DNA from 2 places in the Stutzerimonas stutzeri genome. Region 2 is predicted to be linked to the other one. Evidence: predicted binding sites of a transcription regulator. Region 2 holds the regulator's gene; the other holds the start of a gene.
What was found. Region 2 encodes FliA, which starts transcription of late flagellar genes. Its sites were predicted from a motif close to CTAAAGTTTNNNNNNNNNNNGCCGNTAA; they were not measured.

Region 1: the regulator FliA is predicted to act here: its motif matches at 4,124-4,151, upstream of SM130_RS12885 (flagellin).

What each region holds. Positions count from the first base shown of each region.
Region 1 is NZ_CP139348.1:2,859,684-2,867,132, forward strand. Features, by position in the region: gene SM130_RS12865 (flagellar protein FliT) at 1-102, opposite strand, end outside; gene fliS (flagellar export chaperone FliS) at 201-587, opposite strand; gene fliD (flagellar filament capping protein FliD) at 824-2,221, opposite strand; gene SM130_RS12880 (flagellar protein FlaG) at 2,289-2,651, opposite strand; gene SM130_RS12885 (flagellin) at 2,729-3,931, opposite strand; gene SM130_RS12890 (glycosyltransferase) at 4,420-7,449, opposite strand, start outside.
Region 2 is NZ_CP139348.1:1,777,970-1,785,418, forward strand. Features, by position in the region: gene sodC (superoxide dismutase family protein) at 32-553, opposite strand; gene flhA (flagellar biosynthesis protein FlhA) at 771-2,891, shown strand; gene flhF (flagellar biosynthesis protein FlhF) at 2,907-4,199, shown strand; gene fleN (flagellar synthesis regulator FleN) at 4,291-5,118, shown strand; gene fliA (RNA polymerase sigma factor FliA) at 5,136-5,861, shown strand; gene SM130_RS08220 (chemotaxis response regulator CheY) at 5,936-6,310, shown strand; gene SM130_RS08225 (protein phosphatase CheZ) at 6,334-7,128, shown strand; gene SM130_RS08230 (chemotaxis protein CheA) at 7,140-7,449, shown strand, end outside.

The sequences.
Region 1 (7,449 bases), 1.1 Mb from region 2:
ATTAATATCGGCACTTCCAACGGTCTGATCAACCAATATGCGGCATTGCGAATCCAGCGATCCAATGGCGCTCCAGTCCTGAAGCGCCAGCGCTTCTTGCATAGCGTGCCGGAGTGACTGAAGCGACAACAAACTGGATTGCATACTGCCCCTACAGGGTTTCAATGAAAGACCGGAAGTCGCCGCTGGTCAGCAGAAACTCAACCAAGTTTAGCAATACCATCCCAACCCGCTTTAACCTCGCGCAACAGCCCAGTCACTTCATCGATGATTGACAGATCGTTTTTCAAGTTTGCCTCGAGCAGGCGTGAACTCATATAGGCATAGAGTCTATCCAGGTTGGCCGCAACCTCACCACCAGCGTCTTGGTTGAGCGCCTCGCGCAGCCCCCCGACAATATCTACAGCCTTTCCAAGCAAGGTACCCTTGAGCGCTACGTCACCACGCTCCATTGCACCGCGAGCCTGAGCCAAACGAGTAAGGCCGCCCTCCATCAGCATCTGGATCAGCCGGTGCGGGCTTGCATCTACTAGCTGTGCATTGGTATTGACTGATTGGTACTGCTTCATGGCTGCCATGGCATACATGGGAATTGTGCTCCATACGTGGCGGGACTAACCACTTTATCGGCACCCGGCTACGCAGCTTTAGCAGCGATCCTTAAGGATTTTTTTTGATTATCGAGGGGCGCGGACTGGAGCACTGCAAGCCCCTCGCTAGCAAGCAACGCGCACTGGGCATGGCGGAGCGCCCCACGGGAACGCGCAATGGCTGTGAAACGCCCAAACGCGCGCATCGCGTAGCTGGATAAAAAAACGACCGATCATTTACCACTTTTTTTGACTACGCCCGGCAGACTCGAAAGGGTGTTCTCCAACCAACTGCTAGTGCTGGAAAGCTGAGCGACCAACGTATCCATGGCGTTGAACTGAGAATACAGGCGAGCGGATATAGACTCGACACGCAACGCCAGCTTCTCCCGCTGAACCTTGATATCAGCATTGGTTGCCTCAAGCCCGGAGACCCGCTGAGCCAGGATTCCCCCTGCCTGATTAAAGCCCTCGACTCTATTGTTCAAACGACTCATCAGGCCAGATTCGCCGGTAAAAAATGCACCGACAGCATCGAACTTATCATCGAGCGCCGCTTTTAGCTTAGTGTCGTTGATGGCGAGAGTTCCATCCTTCTGCGTGGTAATACCGAGGTCGGACAACGCCCTGACACCATCGCCCCCCCCAACGGAAACCAACTCGTTCTGAATCCCTGAAAGGATGCTACGAACGCTGGAATCGCCAACCAACCCCCCAGTGAGCGGCTTACCGTCTTCGCCCACCTTTGTCACTCGCGTCAACGTATTAGTTGTATTAATCAGGTTGTTGTAGGCAGTCACGAATTTCTTGATGTTGGCCGTGACACCCTCGGTGTCTTGCGCAACGGTCACAGTGGACGTCTTGTCTTTGCTCGTCGAAACCAGATTGAGGGTTACCTCAGGGATAGCTCCCGTTACCTTGTTTGTCGCGCTCTGTAATGCCAGGCCATCGATCGAGAATTTGGCGTTCTGTGCTCGCTCCAAAAAGCCGCCCGCCTCGGCAGTTGCGGCATTTTCGGGGTCGATGGTTAGGGCATCTAAACCGTCGCTGGCTGTGATGGAGACATCCTTGCCCTCACCCGTATCAGAAGACGACATCACCAGACGACTCTTACCAGTACTAGGGTCCGTAAGTATGTTCGCTGTGACCTTGGAATCCTTCAGCGCAGTATTCAGTGCGTTTCTTACCTCAGATAGCGAGGCATCTTTTGCGACGTTGACGCTAATACCTGCGCCGCCGCTACCTATCCTGACTGTCAAGGTGCCAGCGGCTTCGGTCTTAAAGCCGCCATCCAGCGCAGCAGTAGCCGTCTTGCTTCCGGTTGCTAGCTGATCGACCTTGACACTGTAGGTCCCCGCTTGAGCGGTTTTGCTGGCCGAGGCGGTCAATAGATCGGTATTAGATGATTTGGCGGATCGATTTTCGAACAGCTTAATGTCGTTAAGATCTTTAAGCGCCGTTTGAAAGCTACTCAGCGAAGTGCGCAGCGTACCCAAGGCGGAGATCTTAGTGGTGGTAGCGGTCGCAAGACGGGTAAGCTGCGCTTCCTTCGGAGCCTTTTCGGCCGAAACCATCGCTCCGACCATCGCATCGATGTTCATCCCAGAGCCAATGCCCGTAATACCTGCCATCTTCACCACCTCGCCATAGTGTTGACGCTTAAGAAGCCAAAGCTAATCCGCAGCAAGAAACGCGCCGCTACGCCTGCGCCTTGAACAAAAGACTGCGTGCCTCTTCTAGGTTCTCGGCCAAACGCAGCGCTTCTTCAGTAGGTATCTGCCTCACTACCTCACCGGTAGCTCTGTCAGTGACTCTCACCACCATTTGTCCGCTGGAATCATCCAGATCGAAATTCAAATCTCGACGGATGGTTTGGACAAAATCCTTGATGCTAGTAACAGCCCCTTGAAGCGACTCAGTAGTGGCCGGACCATCCTGAACGGGGGCGGCCTTTTCGATATTTTCCGTATCGACAGGTCTACCGGCCGCGCTTCGCCGACCATCTGTTAACACTGATGTTTGAGCTGTACTGGTAGGAAGCCCGGAAAGCGTAATGTCCATTTTTCACCTCGAAACGGCAAAACGGGAGGAAGCGCTCAGCACTTCCTCCCGTGGTTACTGCAATCCTGCCTTGTTGATTACTGCAGGAGACTGAGCACCGCCTGCGGCAGCTGGTTGGCCTGAGCGAGAATCGCAGTACCTGCCTGCTGCAGGATCTGATTCTTGCTCAGTGCTGCAGTTTCAGCAGCGTAGTCGGTATCTTGGATACGGCCTCGGGCAGCCGATACGTTCTCGCCGATGTTCTGCAAGTTGGCAATCGTATTCTCGAAGCGGTTCTGCACCGCACCAAGTTCGGCTCGCTGCGAGTCGATCGATTTGATCGCCTCGTCAATTGCCTGGACGGCAATCTGCGCACCCTTGGCTGTAGTCAGGTCAATCTTGGCGATGGTTGTGGAGGTTGCTGTACCTGCGCTGGCCGCAACCGTTGCAGCGCCAGCTGTGAAACCGGTACCGCTAGTCTGAGCCATGTTAGTAAGAGCAAATGCTGACTGCCCAGCGGTGCTAGCGTCCTCTTTAGCGACGACGGTTATGGCACCAGTGGTGTCGTCTACGAAGGCGCCCACGCCCGAGTTGGTATCGTTAATCGCGGCAGCCAGTTTCTGGTTGATTTGTACGTTGGTATCGCCTTTGGCGAACTTAGCGTCAACCGAATACGACTTGGAGCCAACCGAGAAACCTATCGTAACGCCACCGCTGGCCGCAGCACCGGTCGCTGGAGAAGCGGCCGCGGTTGCGCTCGAAGCAGCGATAGTGGACTCGTAGTGAGTAGCATCAAGCGACTTGGAGCTCATCTCGCCAATGGAAACACTGATGATTTCGTTGGCTGCTGCACCCACCTGGAAGCTGGCAGTGCCGAAGTCACCATTGAGCAACTGACGGCCACCGAAGGTAGTGGTATTGCTGATACGGTCCAGTTCTTTCTTCAACTGGGTGACTTCGTCGTTCAGCGCACCACGCTCAGAATCACTGTTGGATCCGTTGGCAGCCTGCAGGGACAGGTCACGCATACGCTGCAGGATATTCGTAGACTGCTGCAGGGCGCCTTCAGCAGTCTGCGCCATGGAGATACCGTCGTTGGAGTTCTTAACCGCAACATTCAGACCGCTGATCTGGCTGCCCAGACGGTTGGAAATCTGCAGGCCGGCGGCATCGTCCTTGGCACTGTTGATGCGGCTACCGGTTGAAAGGCGCTGCATGGTGGTCTGCAGGGAGTTGGCGGAGTTGCTGAGGTTGCGCTGAGTATTCAGGGAAGCAACGTTAGTGTTGACGGTCAAAGCCATGATGTGTGTCCTCCATCGGACCTAGCTTGTTTGCCTGAGTGTGCGACCTTGGGGAGGGACATTACCCAGGCACCCATAAAGTTCGCATTCATGATTTATTTCGGCGGTACTCTCAAAAGCTTTAGGGGAGAAAGAGAAAAAACCTTCGTCACTCTTGACTTCCTCGAACGCTCGTACCGACGCCTTGTCACTACATCGGCAAGGCGGCAGAAAACCTTAGGAACTAGCTCATCATGGTGTGGGAGCCGCGCAAGCCCCAAGGCGAGATAGAATCATGCTGGAGGTGATCCCTGTTGCGAAGCTGGCGAAGCGCCCAGACGTGAAGCCCAGACCGCCCAGTGGCAGCGCTAGCCGGTAGGTGGATAAGGGACTAGCCAACCTTGCCAAGGCTAGACGACCTTATAGCGAGGTACCCTGGGGAGGGGCACCTTCGATTTCACCAGCCGAGTCGGGCCGCATCGCCTCATTGATGCAAACCAGCCAGCGATTTAGGGCAGCCAAGCCTTGCGCCAAGATTCCAGATTCGCACCTTCAAGCATCCATTTGCTCAACACGACATTTCGTAAGTCATCACCTGCTCTGGAGGCGGCATCAAGATCGTTGATGTGAGCCCTGATCGCATCCACCCAATCTCGGAAGCGGTTCTTCACCAACATAACTGGAAGATCACCTCGATAGCACCGAACATCACTGGCTATGACAGGGAAGCCGCAGGCACCGTACTCAAGCAGGCGCAAATTGCTCTTGCATTCATTGAAGAGGTTCTGCTCGAGCGGAGCCAGTGCAAGATCCAGGTTCATGCTGGCTAGAACCGACGGATACTGATGAATCGACACGCCCCCATGGAATTCGTGAACGTACGGCCTCAGCTTATCGGGGCACATCCCGAAGAACACCCATTCGACCTCATCGGCTAGCTCTTTGATCACGTCGGCAATCAGCTCCAAATCGCCCGTATGACCAACCCCTCCAGCCCAGCCAACCCTCGGCTTTAGGCCAACCCGCCGTTCACTTTGCTTTCCCTCCCACCAGGAAGCAGGCAAGCGGTTCTCGATGACCCTGATATCGTCGTGCAACCCTGCATAGGCTTCTGCCAAAGGCTGGGTGGAAACCACAAAACGATCAACATATCCCAGTGCACGTCGCAAAGTGCGAACGATGTCCTTGGGCATATGCAGTCGGTGGATACTCTTGATCGGCAGGTTCGGCAGATAGTCGTCCAACTCGTATATTTTGAACGCGCTAGAAAACTCCCGCACCCGCCGCATCTGCTCCAACTGCTCTTCACCCACCTGACGTTGCAACAACACGACGTCCGGCGCGTAACGGGCCAGCTCGACCGGGGAAAGCAGGCCGACAGTTAACGCCCCCTCAATGAGACCGGCATCGCGCATGGCGTTGAACGGTTGGATCACACGATAGTGGCCGCAACCCTCGCGATCCGCGTAGTGGCCCAAAACAACCGGCAATGGTCGCCAGGATTGCAAGGGACGCCAGGACAACTGAGGATCGGCCAGCTTGAAACCTTGCTCAACCTGCAAGCTGAAACCAGTGTTGTAGGCAGGGTCGTGAGCCAAGACCGGCAACCAACGCCGGTAAAACTCATCCTCCTCCGCAGCGTTGGTGGCAGCGTCAGGCGGGGCATCCATCAACAACTGTACCCGGGGAGTCCAGACGTTGAGATATCCCGACTGCTGCAAACGAAGGCAAAGATCCACATCAGCCCAGCGCGCGAGCAGAGGTGACTCATCAAAACCGCCGAGCTGCTGAAATAGCTCTCGATGGACCATCAGACACTCGCCACTGAGGGCAGAATAGTTCTGGTCGATCTGCAGACGCTGCATATAGCCTGCATCATCAAACGAGGCCCCTTCAAAGGCACGGCCAACGGGACCGCAGAGACCGAGCAACAAGCCAGCGTGGCGGATATTGCCATCTGCCGACAATAATTTGCCGCCCACTGCCCCGACTTCCGATCGCTGACCATGGTTGAGTAGTTGCTGCAACCAGCCCTCTCCCATGACGCCGGCGCCATCGCCCAGCCATAGCAGGAAGTCACCTCTCGCTTGCTCCGCCGCCTGGTTGCACAAAACCTCGCGCGACAAAGCAGAATCGAAGTGCAACACCCTCAATTGATCCACGCCCATCGCCTCAACGCCGGCGAGCCACTCACGCATAGGTGTGGACTGATTACCATGGTCGAGCAACAGCACTTCGTAATTTGCGTAGTCGGTATGCTCCAGCAGCGTTTCCATGCATCGCTGAATTTGTGGCAAGCGATCCTTGACCACTATCAGAATGCTTACAGAGCCGAGCTGAGCGTGGCCGTAATCGAGTTCATAGCGGCCGGGCAGTCGGCTATCCACTTTAGCCTGCTCGTATCCTCTGGCATGCAAATGCCGCTCGATAACGGCGCGCTCCTGAGCACTGTCTCGTAGCGCAAATGCATCGCTCGTAAGAAGCGGTTCACTTATATGGCCTATACAGGCTAGGCCGTAGCGCTCGACCAGGCGCAGCTGGTAGTCCAACTCGAACGCCTCGTCATACTCAGCTGAAAACCCGCCCAGCTCTACCAACGCTTCACGCCTTAACAGCCAGTGCTTGCAAAGCCCGGCGGGAAAGCTAAGCAGTAAATCCAAGTTGAAATCCGGACGCAAAGCCACCCCACTTCCACCCTCTTCCAGACGCATCAGTTCATCTGCATATACGGCCAGACAAGACTCCGGTGCGCCCAGTAGATCCAGCGCTGCGATTAACAAGCCGCTTGAGGTAAATTCAACGCCCGCCTCCGCCACCAATATCCATTCGGCTTGGCTGGAGTTTGCGACGACATTGAGTACAGCCATTGGGGTGCTGCCAGCCAGCGGAAACAGCTCCGCCCGACCATTGAGGCCTGAGGGGGCCATAGACGAAACAACCTGGATATCAATGTTGCGGTAGCAGTTATTGCTTTCCAGACTACGCAGCGTCCTTTCTACAGCCTCTCGGTCCGCCTTTGCATCAAGGAGCGCCACAGCTATTCGCGGCCCACCATTGCTATGCGTCAAATGTTCATCTATGAGTCTTCGCTGAACGTCTTTTGCCCAGCGCTCCCCCTGCCAAGCCCGCAACGGAACAGTGCCCAAACCAATCGCCCGCATCAGTGCCGCTAGCACGTTTACCGGCTTGAACACCCTTGCTTTGAGCTGAGTGATAGGTGCCACACGCACAAACCGGCTGTCCTCGCTAGTGCGGTACCAGCCCAGCTCGCGAATCATCTGCCGAAAATTTTCGTGCCCCTTTTCGCCTATACCTGGCTGGTCGCGACCCAGTTGACTGAACTGTTCCTCTGAGACCCTAAAATCTGATAATGCCTCGCAACGCATCGCCAAGTTTCCCAAACGCAATAACTTGGCGTAGATGGCGAGATCCCCAACCCAGTGGATTCTCACACCATTCAATGTGCTCAGCTGATTGCCCATCGATAATACATCGGCACGCCGACACATAACGGAACTGGGCTCACCTATGAAATTAAC
Region 2 (7,449 bases):
CGCCGCTTGAGCGCGCCGCGTACCACTGCGGTTATTCGATTACGCCGCAGGCAACCCGAGCGCCGCCACCACCCAGTGGTTGCGGGTGGTCGGAGTGGTTGTCACCGCCCTGGTGGACCATCAGCGCCAGGCCCTTGATATCGCCCAGGCTTTGCAGGCGCGGAGCCAGCACCGGTTGGTTTGCCTTGCCTTCGCTGTTTACATACAGCGCAGGCACGTCGCCCAGGTGTCCGTCACCCCAGGGCTCGCCATGCTTGCCGCTGCTCTTCGGGTCCCAGTGACCGCCGGCACCGCCTGCGGCGGTCAGCTTGCCGTCTACCTCGGCCGGCTCGCAGCTGCCCTTGGCATGGATGTGGAACCCGTGAGCACCAGGCTGCAGACCGGTAAGTTCCGGGCGAAATACCAGGCCATATTCATTGCTTTCTATCTTCACGCTGCCGACGGATTCGCCGATGCCTTGAGCGCTCACGGTGTTGACCTTGACGCTCAGCGTCTCGGCCTGAACGGCGAGGGCGGTGCAGCCGGCCAACGCGGCGATGATCCACTGTTTCATCTGAAAGCTCCTGTGTACAAACGGCAACGGGCTGTCGCCGGTGCTAGTGTGACTGCCAGTTACCGGCCGCGTTCGCCCGCTTTGCCGTGTCGCCTTGAGGCTGGGCGCAAACCGCGTGGCGGGCTCTGGAATGGGCGGTAAAAGTTGGACCTCTTCTTGCTATAACCCCGGCAAGGCGCATTTCGCGTCAAGAATTCGTTCTACGCCGGGGGCTACGTTGGATCGCACGCAACTCATCAATATTCGCAATGGCCTGACGGGCGCGGGGCGCGGAAACCTCGGCGTACCTCTACTGTTGCTCGTAATGATGGGCATGATGATGCTCTCGGTGCCGCCGTTCCTGCTGGATCTGCTGTTCACCTTCAACATCGCACTGTCGATCGTCGTGCTGCTGGTCAGCGTCTACGCGCTACGGCCGCTGGATTTCGCGGTATTTCCGACCATTCTGCTGGTTGCCACGCTGATGCGTCTGGCGCTGAACGTGGCCTCCACACGTGTCGTACTGATCAATGGCCATGAAGGTGGCTCTGCCGCTGGACATGTGATCGAGGCATTCGGCAATGTCGTGATCGGCGGCAACTATGTCGTCGGTATCGTCGTGTTCGCAATTTTGATGATCATCAACTTCGTCGTGGTTACGAAGGGCGCGGGTCGGATCTCCGAGGTCAGCGCACGCTTTACCCTCGATGCCATGCCCGGCAAGCAAATGGCCATTGATGCCGATCTCAATGCCGGCTTGATCGATCAGACAGAAGCCAAGCTGCGTCGTGTCGAGGTCTCGTCCGAGGCGGACTTCTACGGCTCGATGGATGGTGCGAGCAAGTTCGTGCGCGGTGACGCCATCGCCGGTCTGCTGATTCTGTTCATCAACCTCATCGGCGGTGTCGGGATCGGCATGGCGCAGCACGGCATGAGCTTCAGCGAAGCCGGCCAGGTATATGCCCTGCTGACCATCGGTGACGGTCTGGTTGCGCAGATTCCGTCTCTGCTGTTGTCGACCGCTGCAGCGATCATGGTGACGCGTGTCACCAGCTCCGAGGATATGGGCCAGCAGGTGCAGCGGCAGATGTTCGCCTCGCCCAAGGCGCTGGCCGTGGCTGCATCGATCATGATTGCGATGGGTCTGGTGCCCGGCATGCCGCACATGTCGTTCCTCGGTCTCGGCGCCGCCGCTGCGGCGGGTGCCTATTGGATCTGGCACCGGAAGAAAGAGGTCGAGAAGAAAACCGAGCAGGACGTGCAGAAGCAGCAGGAAATGCTCCCGGCTCAGCGGGCCTCTGAAACCAAGGAGTTGGGCTGGGACGACGTGACCCCCGTGGACATGGTGGGCCTGGAGGTGGGCTATCGCCTCATTCCGTTGGTCGACCGCAATCAGGGTGGTCAACTGTTGGCGCGCATCAAGGGCGTACGCAAGAAGCTGTCTCAGGACCTGGGTTTTCTCATGCCTTCGGTGCACATTCGCGACAACCTGGATCTGCTACCCAATGCCTACCGCCTGACCCTGATGGGAGTGAGTCTTGCCGAAGCCGAGGTTTATCCGGATCGGGAGCTGGCGATCAACCCGGGGCAGGTGTTTGGGCCTTTGAACGGCATCACCGCCAGGGATCCGGCGTTCGGCCTGGAGGCTGTCTGGATCGAGGCGAGCCAGCGCGATCAAGCTCAATCGCTGGGGTACACGGTGGTTGACGCCAGCACCGTGGTCGCTACGCATCTCAACCAGGTCCTGCACAAGCACGCCCATGAGCTGCTGGGTCACGAAGAAGTCCAGCAGCTGTTGCAGTTGCTGGCCAAGAGCTCACCCAAGCTGGCGGAAGAGCTGGTGCCTGGAATGGTCTCGCTGTCGACTTTGCTCAAGGTGCTCCAGGCATTGCTGCAGGAACAGGTCCCGGTGCGCGACATTCGCACCATCGCTGAAGCCATCGCCAACGTCGCGGCCAAGAGTCAAGATCCCGCCGCGATGGTGGCCGCGGTACGCGTCGCGCTGTCGAGAGCAATCGTGCAAAACGTTGTGGGACTAGAGCCGGAGCTGCCTGTAATCACCTTGGAACCTCGGTTGGAACAGATCTTGCTCAACAGCTTGCAGAAGGCTGGTCAGGGTTCGGAAGATGGCATCTTGCTGGAACCGGGAATGGCCGAAAAGTTGCAAAGGTCTCTGATAGAAGCGGCACAGCGTCAAGAAATGCTCGGCAAGCCTGCAGTTTTGCTGGTAGCCGGCCCGGTTCGGGCGATGCTGTCGAGATTCGCGCGTCTGGCGGTGCCGAACATTCATGTTCTGGCCTATCAGGAAATACCGGACAACAAGCAGGTCACCATCGTTTCGACGGTGGGTCAGAATTAACCGAGGGTACAGGCCATGCAGGTCAAACGTTTCTTCGCCGCCGATATGCGCATCGCCATGAAAATGGTGCGTGACGAGCTGGGCGCCGATGCCGTGATCATTGGCAATCGCCGGGTGGCCGGCGGCGTCGAGCTGACTGCCGTGCTCGATTACCCGATGCAGTCCGCTCCGGCCGCCAACAAGCCCAACCCGGCGCTGGAAGCCGAGCTGCGCAAGACCCAGGCTCGCCTCGCCAATGCCCATGCTGAGCTGAGCGCTGCACCTCGCGCGAAGATGCAGGATCGTCAACTGGTTGACGAGAAGCCCGCTGCCGCGGCGAGTAAGCCGCAGCCTGTGCCTGTGGCCGAAGCTGCTGGCGCGGTCGACACACGTGCGATCGAGGCGATGCAGTCGGAACTGCACGGTCTGCGTGAGCTGATCGAAGTCCAGCTCGGCTCGATTGCCTGGGGGCAGGAACAAAGCCGCCGTCCGCAGCAGGCCGGCCTTTGGCGTCGCCTGCAACGGCTGGGCTTGCCGGCCGAGCTATCGCGTAGCCTGTTGGAAAAGGTTGCCGGGATCAACGAGCCTCGCCAGGCTTGGCGGATGGTGTTGGCCTACCTGGCTCAGGCAATCAAGGTAAGCAAGAACGAACCGCTGGAAGAGGGTGGCGTGATCGCCCTGGTAGGCCCGGCAGGTGTCGGCAAGACCACGACGCTGGCTAAGCTCGCTGCACGCTACGTATTGAAATACGGCGCGCAAAACATCGCGCTGGTCAGCATGGACAATTATCGGATCGGCGCACAGGAGCAACTCAAGACCCTGGGCCGCATTCTCGATGTACCGGTCGTGCAGATCGACCCGAGCCAGTCGTTGAGCAAGACGCTGGCTCCGCTGGCACGCAAGCGGGTGATCCTCATCGATACGGCCGGCCTGCCTGCCAGCGATCCGACGCTGCGCATGCAGCTCGAAGCGTTGTCGGATCGTGGTGTGAAATCGAAGAATTATCTGGTGCTGGCCGCGACCAGTCAGAGCCAGGTGCTCAAGGCGGCGTGGCACAACTATCGTCGCTGCGGCCTGGCCGGCTGTATCCTGACCAAGTTGGATGAGGCCGGCAGCCTCGGTGATGTGCTCGGGCTCACGATCAGCCAGCATTTGCCGATAGCGTACCTCGCCGACGGGCCCCGGATTCCGGATGACCTGCACCTTCCACGCAGTCACCAACTGGTCAGTCGTGCGGTGAGTTTGCAGTCCGGTGAGGAACCGAGCGAGGAAACCATGGCCGATATGTTCGCCGGGTTGTACAACGGTTCGTCAAGGCGGGCCGGATGAAGTTGCGACAGCGGTACCTGAATGAATCAGATGCGTGCCATGCGGGCGCATCGACGGCCGCAAGGCCCCAGCAAGATATAGGCGTGTGAACATGGGTATGCATCCCGTACAGGTGATTGCGGTGACCGGCGGCAAGGGTGGCGTCGGCAAGACCAACGTGTCGGTCAATCTTTCGCTCGCGCTGGCCGATCTGGGTCGGCGTGTAGTGCTGCTCGACGCCGATCTCGGTTTGGCCAACGTCGACGTTCTGCTGGGGTTGACCACCAAGCGCACCTTGGCCGACGTCATTGCCGGCGAGTGTGATCTGCGCGATGTGCTGATCCAGGGGCCAGGCGGCATCCGTGTGGTGCCGGCCGCTTCGGGCACGCAGAGTATGGTGCAGCTTTCATCGCTGCAGCACGCGGGTCTGATTCAAGCATTCAGCGATCTGGGCGACGAGCTCGACGTGCTAATCATTGACACTGCGGCTGGCATTGGCGATTCGGTGGTCAGTTTCGTACGGGCTGCGCACGAGGTGTTGCTGGTCGTTACCGATGAGCCCACTTCGATCACCGACGCCTATGCTCTTATCAAGCTGCTTAACCGCGACTATGGAATCAGCCGCTTCCGCGTGCTGGCGAACATGGCGCATGCGCCGCAGGAAGGTCGCAACCTGTTCGCCAAGTTGACCAAAGTTACTGAACGGTTTCTCGATGTGGCGCTGCAGTACGTGGGCGCCGTGCCGTACGACGAGGCGGTGCGCAAGGCAGTACAGAAGCAGCGTGCGGTTTATGAGGCGTACCCGCGTTCGAAATGCTCGTTGGCGTTCAAGGCTATCGCGCAGAAGATTGATACCTGGCCACTGCCCGCGACGCCGCGTGGTCATCTCGAATTCTTCGTAGAGCGGCTCATAAGCCCCGCTTCTCAAAGCCACGAATGACAGGTGCCGGATCCGCTATGTATTACAGCAAGGCTCAGGCAAAGGATGCGCAGTACCGCCTGATCGATCAGTACGCGCCGTTGGTCAAGCGAATCGCTTACCACCTTTTGGCGCGTCTGCCTGCCAGCGTGCAGGTAGACGATCTGATTCAGGCTGGAATGATCGGACTGCTGGAAGCAGCGAAGAAATACGACGCCGGCAAAGGTGCCAGTTTCGAGACCTATGCGGGTATCCGCATCCGCGGCACGATGCTGGACGAAGTGCGAAAGGGTGACTGGGCGCCACGCTCCGTGCACCGCAATTCGCGCATGGTCAGCGAGGCAATTCGTACTATCGAGGCGAAAACCGGGCGCGACGCTAAAGATCATGAAGTTGCGGCCGAACTTAAGCTAAGTCTCGATGAGTATTACGGCATTCTCGGCGACACCTTAGGCAGTCGCCTGTTCAGCTTTGACGATCTGCTGCAGGAGGGTGAGCACGGCGAGTTCGAGGATGACGCCGCCAGTACCCACCCGGAGCCCTTTCGTGACCTTGAGGATGAGCGCTTTCAGCAGGCTTTGGCCGATGCTATTGCGAACCTGCCCGAGCGTGAAAAGCTGGTGCTGTCGCTGTACTACGACGAAGAACTGAATTTGAAGGAAATTGGGCAGGTGCTGGGGGTCAGCGAGTCGCGCGTGAGCCAGTTGCATAGCCAGTGTGCTGCGCGGTTGCGTGCACGTCTCGGTGAATGGCGCGCCAATTGACGATTGTTTGCGGTATGACGTGCTCGGTTTGCTGAGGCATTTTGGGACTTACGGAGGTCGACTTGGACAAGAACATGAAAATCCTCATCGTCGATGACTTCTCGACGATGAGACGAATCATCAAGAACCTCCTGCGTGATCTGGGGTTCACCAACACCGCCGAGGCGGATGACGGCACTACCGCACTGCCGATGCTCAAGAGCGGCAACTTCGACTTCCTGGTCACTGACTGGAACATGCCGGGCATGAGCGGTATCGATCTGCTGCGCACCGTGCGCGCCGACGAACGCCTCAAGAACCTACCGGTACTGATGGTGACGGCCGAAGCCAAGCGCGATCAGATCATCGAAGCGGCACAGGCCGGGGTTAATGGCTATGTGGTCAAGCCTTTCACTGCCCAGGTGCTCAAGGAGAAGATCGAGAAGATCTTCGAGCGCGTCAACGGCTGAAGCAGCAACGCCGCGAGGGCACTATGACGCAAGCAGACCAAAGCCTGGCAGAGTTCGAAGCGACTCTGAAGACTCATGCACCCAAGTTGATCGAAAGTCTGCAACAGGGCCGCTTCGATGAAGCGACGCAGATGTTCAACGAACTCAATCAGGTGCGCAATCACGGGATCTACCTGGAGGTTGGCAAGCTCACGCGTGAGCTGCACAACGCCATCGTCAAGCTCGAGATGGATACATGCGCGACCGGAGGCGATCCGTCACCGATTACCGACGCGACCGATCGGCTGTCCTATGTGGTTGAGATGACCGAGAAGGCCGCCAATCGCACCATGGACCTGGTGGAGGAGTCCGCTCCGCTGGTGAACTACGTGAGCTATGAGGCGCAGAGCCTGACGGCTGATTGGCAGCGCTTCATGCGCCGCGAAATGAACGCCGAGCAGTTCCGCGACCTGGTCAAGCGCATCGACCACTATCTCCAGCGCAGCATGAACGATGGCTCACAGCTGTCACAGAACCTCAGTGAAATCATGCTGGCGCAGGATTTCCAGGACCTGACCGGTCAAGTGATCAAGCGGGTGACTCGTCTCATCACCGAACTCGAAAGCAACCTGCTCAATCTTGTGTTGATGGCAGGGCAGGTTGATCGTGTGGCTGGAATCCAGCACGACCGCGAAGCGATGCGCGCCGAGCAGGAAAAGCAAAAACAAGAAAAAGAACCTTCCAAGGGTGAAGGTCCGCAGATGCATGCCGATATGCGTGAAGATGTCGTTTCCGGCCAGGACGATGTCGATGATCTGCTTTCAAGCCTGGGCTTTTAGGGGAAGTGAATATGAGCTTCGACGCCGATGAAGAAATCCTCCAGGACTTCCTGGTAGAGGCCGGCGAGATTCTCGAACTATTGTCCGAGCAACTCGTGGAGCTGGAAAGCAGCCCTGATGACACGGGGTTGCTCAATGCGATTTTTCGCGGGTTCCATACGGTCAAGGGCGGTGCAGGCTTCCTTCAGCTTCATGAGCTTGTGGAGTGCTGCCATATCGCCGAAAACGTCTTCGACATCCTGCGCAAGGGTGAGCGTCGCGTCGATTCCGAACTGATGGATGTCGTTCTGCAGGCACTCGATGCCGTGAACGAAATGTTCA